Linked DNA regions of Pseudorhodoplanes sinuspersici. The protein of the gene in region 2 interacts with the protein of the main gene of each other region in a pairwise test. Links are inferred from orthologs where the notes say so. Each region holds a gene or a part of one and is shown on either strand. Other genes may lie near its edges.

What was found.
Region 1: the proteins of CAK95_RS25940 (region 2) and dnaA interact in binary tests that used the Escherichia coli proteins (3 or more experiments, as listed by UniProt). The link is inferred for Pseudorhodoplanes sinuspersici from one-to-one orthologs.

What each region holds. Positions count from the first base shown.
Region 1 is NZ_CP021112.1:1,935,174-1,938,132, forward strand. Bases 1-2,885 are described here. They hold dnaA (chromosomal replication initiator protein DnaA), read right to left. Parts: upstream 2,225-2,885; coding sequence 776-2,224; downstream 1-775. Other genes in these bases: dnaN (DNA polymerase III subunit beta), read right to left, coding at 1-658. UniProt on the Escherichia coli protein: Plays an essential in the initiation and regulation of chromosomal replication. Binds in an ATP-dependent fashion to the origin of replication (oriC) to initiate formation of the DNA replication initiation complex once per cell cycle.
Region 2 is NZ_CP021112.1:5,318,763-5,321,714, reverse strand. What follows is about bases 60-2,937. They hold CAK95_RS25940 (replicative DNA helicase), read right to left. Parts: upstream 2,307-2,937; coding sequence 813-2,306; downstream 60-812. Other genes in these bases: CAK95_RS25935 (cyclopropane fatty acid synthase), read right to left, coding at 2,722-2,937; alr (alanine racemase), read right to left, coding at 60-680. Outside these bases: more of alr, read right to left, coding at 1-59; more of CAK95_RS25935, read right to left, coding at 2,938-2,952. UniProt on the Escherichia coli protein: The main replicative DNA helicase, it participates in initiation and elongation during chromosome replication. Travels ahead of the DNA replisome, separating dsDNA into templates for DNA synthesis.

The DNA of each region.
Region 1 (2,959 bases), 3.4 Mb from region 2 along the record:
TTTCCTGATCGCTGCTTTCGATCAGTCGCTGCACTTCGCCGACCGTCTTGCGCGGTACGATCACGCCCGGCATGCCGGCAGCGCCGGACGGCAGCGGGATTTCGAATTGCGCCAGACGATGGCCGTCGGTCGCAACGGCGCGTAGGGTTTCGCCTTTAGCGCTGTTCGCTGTGTGCAGATAGATGCCGTTGAGATAGTAGCGCGTCTCTTCGGTCGAGATCGCAAACTGGGTCTTGTCGATCATCTTCTTCAATTCGGCGGCCTGCAGCTTGAAGCTGTGGGTCATGTCGCCGGCATTGAGATCGGGAAAATCGCTTTCGGGCAATGTCTGCAGTGTGAAGCGCGAGCGGCCGGCGCGGATCGTCAGGATGCCGCGGTCGCCCGTCGCCTCGACAACGATCTGCGAACCTTCCGGCAGCTTACGGACGATATCGTAGAACATATGCGCCGGCACCGTGATCGCCCCCGCGGGCGACACTTCGGCAGCAATCGTTTCATTGACTTCGAGATCGAGGTCGGTGGCCTTGAGCGACAGTTTGGCGCGCTCAGCCCGGATGAGCACATTGGCGAGGATCGGAATGGTATTCCGTCGCTCGACCACGCGATGCACGTGCCCGAGCGATTTGAGCAATTGCGCGCGCTCGACTGTGACCTTCATCCGCAACCCCCGACTCGCCTGCAAAGGCGCCGCTGTGACGATAACCGGCCGCCGGCGGGTGCCGGTGGCCGGGGGACGCGAAAGTGCCGTGCCGCAGCAGTTTCGGCAACCCTTTTTCTACTCCTGAAGCTGCCGCTTCAGGCTGTCGACTTCGTCCGCCAGGGAGGTGTCGGTGCCGACGAGATGCTCGATCTTGCGGACCGCGTGCAGGACCGTGGTGTGGTCGCGCCCGCCAAACCGGCGGCCAATTTCGGGCAGCGACCGCAGCGTGAGCGTTTTCGCCAGGTACATCGCCACCTGACGCGGGCGCACGACATTGGCCGTCCGCCGCGACGACAGGAGGTCCGACCGGCTGACATTGTATTGCCGCGCGACAATGCGCTGGATGTCCTCGATCTTGACCCGCTTCGGCTCCTGCGGACGGATCAGGTCCTTCACCTCGCGTTCGGCCACTTCCATGGTCACCGGCTGAGCGGTCAGCTTGCTCAGGGCCAAAAGACGATTGAGCGCGCCTTCCAGATCGCGGCCGTTATGCGTGATCGATTTCGAGATGTAGGACACCACCGTCTCGGGGACCTCGAAGCCCTGATGATGCTGGCGGGCTGCGCTGATGCGGTTCTTCAGGATTTCGAACCGCAATTCTTCCCCAAGCGGACCCATTTCCACGACAAGCCCACCCGCAAGACGCGAGCGCACGCGATCGTCAAGGGTTTCGAGGTCGGCTGGCGGCCTGTCGGCGGCGACCACCACTTGCCGGCCAGCATCGATCAGCGCGTTCAGCGTGTGGCAGAATTCCGCCTGCATGTTCTTGCCGGTCAGGAATTGCAGGTCGTCGATCACCAGTACGTCGATGCCGCGCAGCGCTTCCTTATAGGCAATCGCCGTCTGGCTCTTCAGCGCCGATACGAAGCCATACATGAAGCGCTCCGCGGTGAGATACAGCACCTTGCGGTCGCCGTTGGCGTTGCCGGCCCAGGTGATCGCCTGCAGCAGATGCGTCTTTCCGAGGCCGACGCCGGCATGGATGTACAGCGGGTTGAACATCACCATGTCGCCACGGCGCGCTGCTGCCACCTGCTTTGCGGCCGCATGCGTCAATGTGTTCGAACGTCCGACCATGAAGGTGTCGAAGGTCAACCGCGGATCGAGCGGCGAGCCACCCGATGCTTCATGCGCCGCCGATACCGGCATGGCCGCCGCCGTTGCGAGTTTGACCTCGGCGCCGTTGGTCTTCTCCTTCTGCTCGCGCACCGGCTCCGGCTGCTCGTCGGCGCGCGGCTTCGCCGGTGCGACTTTAATCGCGGCCGTCCGCACCATGATGTCGATGCGCTGAACGTTGTGCTCTTCAGCCTGCCAGCAGCGCAGCACGCGATCGCTGTAATGCGATTGAATCCAGCTCTTCAGAAAGCGCGTCGGTACGGACAGGCGCGCGGTATCTTTCTCTACCGCTTCGAGGTCCATGCGCGCAAACCAGCTTGAGAAAATATCGTCGCCAACTTCCGCTTTGAGTCGGCCCTTCACGCGGGTCCAACGCTCTTGTTCGGAATTCGTATTCAAGTTCGTCATTTCGGTCGCCTCTTCCCGAATGTCGAAAGCCAATAGGTGAAAGTCAGGACGCAGAAAGGTCCTGGGCTGGAACGCAGCTCTTTCAGCATGTCGCGTTACAGGGAGATGATCCTGCGCGTCAGAGTGGTCTGACACTGCACGGACAATCGAAAGAGCGCGTTCTATCGACTATCCGGGGGAGCGTCCGCGCCCAATGATCCTGTTGTGATCATGGTGTGCCGCATCAGGTCCGCCGCGTCCGGCATAAGCCGGCTAGTCCTCTGTCCGCTATCAAGCGGGCATTTTTCGTTTTGCAACCGCATCTTGGTGCGGCTCTTTGATCGGCCCGTCGTCATAACTCCCCCTGCCATCCGCGCGCCTCCACACGGTGGTCCGATTATTTGTCGCCGTTAAAGTTCGGGAGCTTCCTTGCGGTGCCGATACGATTACGCGACACCGCACAGTTCAGCAGTGATGTCTAAAGTTCGGCTCGTTGTCGCCCGTGCCACGAAGATGAGAAATTCAGACGCATTTCACCCGTTCTCATCTTCGATGAGTTTCAAACCAAACCACTATTTGAAGACCGCCGCTGCAGTCGCGCGGCGGTGTTTTGAAGATACACGCGCGCTCTCAAACTGCAACGAGTTTGTCAGTCAGGTTTTCGCGAACGACACACTTGTGACCGAAAAGACAGCATGTTTCGTCGTTCTGTCATCCCAACGTCTTGAATCGCCGTGCGGTTTTTTCAAATAAATG
Region 2 (2,952 bases):
ATGCCCGAGGAGTTCGCAATCGATGCCGGCACGCCGCGATAGAGCGCACGGATATCGCGGAAGCTCTGCAACTGCTCGGCATTGCGCGGGCTTTGCGCAAATTGCGCGGCGACGAAGTGGCTCATCAGAAGCTTGAGCCCGTGATTGGCCGCGTTGATGCGCGGGGCAAAGGCAGCTGCTTCCTCGACCGACATGCCGAGGCGGTTCATGCCGGTGTCGACATGCAGGGCGAAGCCGCCATCCCATTGATGCACGCTGGTGAAGGCATCCCACTCGGCAATCTCGGCCGCCGAGCCGATGACCGGTCGCAGATTGCTGTCGGCGAAGGCCTGGCCGGTGCCGGGCGCGAGGCCATTGAGAATATAGATGTCGGCGTCAGGCGCGACCTTGCGCAGCCGTTTGCCTTCGGACAGATCGGCGACGAAGAATGTCGTGCAGCCGGCTTGCGTAAGCCGTTGAGCGACAGGCTCAAGACCAAGCCCATAGCCATTGGCTTTCACGACAGCAGCGCATTCTGCGGGAGTTGAGGCCGAACGCAGGGTCTTCCAGTTGGACTCGATCGCCGACAGGTCGATGGTGAGGACACCTCCGGCTTCATCCACAGGCGCGCCGACCGCGACGGCAGGAGCAAGCTCGTCCTGCGTGTCGGATGACGGCGAGACTGGAAGAGATCCCTGCATCGAACTCACATCAAACAGAAAAGGGCAAAGCGCCGTTCAAGCGCACTGACGACAAGCCATTCCAAGATGAGGTCTGTTCGTCAAACGCCAAGCGATTCTTGTGTCTCCGCACCTCATGCGCAGCACAATGCGTTAATAGCGTGGCAACTGGCCGTCCGGCGCCAGATCGCCGAAGCGGGTGACGCTGGCATCGAATTGCAGCGGCACCGTGCCGGTGGGGCCGTGACGCTGTTTGCCGATGATCACCTCGGCCTTGCCATGGACCGCTGCCATTTCGACCATCCACTTGGCATGCTCTTCGGTGCCCGGCCGCGGCTCCTTGCTCTGCAGATAATATTCTTCGCGATAGACGAACAAGACCACGTCGGCGTCCTGCTCGATCGAGCCCGATTCACGAAGGTCAGAGAGCTGCGGACGCTTGTCGTCGCGGTTTTCGACCTGACGCGAAAGCTGGGAGAGGGCGATGATCGGAACGCTCAACTCCTTCGCCAGCGCTTTGAGGCTGGTGGTGATTTCGGTGATTTCCTGCACGCGGCCTTCGGAGGCGCGCTTGCTGGAGCCGGAGAGGAGCTGGATATAGTCGATCACCAGCATGTCGAGCCCGCGCTGACGCTTCAGGCGGCGGGCGCGCGCCATCAATTGCGCGATCGACAGACCGCCGGTGTCGTCGACGAAGAACTTCATGTTCTGCAGTTCGAGCGAGACGTCGCGGATGACTTCGAAATCGGCTTCGCTGATACCGCCGCGGCGGATCGTGCTCGACGGAATGCCGGTGCGCTCGGCGAGAATACGGGTGGCGAGCTGATCGGCCGACATTTCGAGCGAGAAGAAGCCGACGATGCCGCCATTGACGGTCGTGATATGGCCATCGGGCCGCACCTCACCCTGCCACGCCTTGGCGATATTGTAGGCGATGTTGGTGGCGAGCGCGGTCTTGCCCATGCCGGGGCGGCCGGCAACGATGATCAGATCGGACGGCTGCAACCCGCCCATCTTGTGATCGAGATCGTTCAGGCCGGACGCGATGCCGGACAGTTTTCCGTCGCGCTGATAGGCCTTGGCGGCGAGATCGACGGCGGTGGTGATCGCTTGCGAGAACGCCTGGAAGCCGCCTTCATAGCGGCCGCTTTCCGCGACCTCATAAAGCCGGCGCTCGGCTTCCTCGATCTGTTTGGCCGGCGCGAAATCGACCGGTGCGTCATAGGCCTCATTGACGATATCCTCGCCGATCACGATCAGCGAGCGGCGCACCGAGAGATCATAGATGGTGCGGCCGTAATCCTGTGCGTTGATGACGGTGGTGGCTTCTGCCGCGAGCCGCGCGAGATACTGGTTGACCGTCAGACCGCCGATATCGGCATCGCCGGGCAGGAAGGTCTTCAGCGTGACCGGGCTTGCGACCTTGCCCGCGCGCACGAGCTGGGAGGCCAGTTCGAAAATCTTCTGGTGAATCGGCTCGAAGAAGTGTCGCGCTTCCAGAAAATCGGAGACGCGATAGAGCGCTTCGTTGTTGACTAGAATGGCACCGAGAAGCGCCTGCTCGGCCTCGATGTTGTGCGGCGCAGCGCGGTAGAGCGGTGATTGGTCCGCGGCGAGTTTACGCGCGGTTGAGTCGAAGGGTGCCATCGGTCCAGCGGTCTTTGTATCAGTCTAAGTTTTTTAATCGGCCCATTGCGGCACGCATCGCAACAAACGCTACGTGTACAAACACCTCCGAGATTGCGGCGAGTGTCCTGTCTCCAACGCTTCGTATCCCTTGCCGCGACTTCTAAACGAAGCGTTGGAGACAAAAGGACACTCGCAATATTTGATTCTAGTGCGGTTTTGTTTCTGACGTTCCGATGGAGAGATTACCGCAAGGGTGATCGGAACGTCAAAAACACTGCACTAGACCCGGAACGAAACTGCTGTAGCACTGAAGCCATTCGTGTGTTGGGACGAATTGCGAATGTCCCCATAACTCACGCGAACACAAAATTCACGCGTGAATATTCTTGACTAGTGCGGGTAAATCAGCCGCGGATGGTAATCCGGTCAGCGATCATTCGCCGGCCATGCGCAACGGTGCGCGCGTGTTGCGTTCCCGCGCGCGCAGCCGGTTTTCCTCGCGTGGGATATAATCACGCGTGATCGGCACGGCCTCGACACGTTTGGCGAGCTGGATCTGGAACACCATCATGCCCTGATGGCGGAACGCCATCTCCGATGCTGCCAGGTAGAATTCCCACATCCGCACGAATCGCTCGTCGTAAAGGCGGCGCGCCTCCTCGGC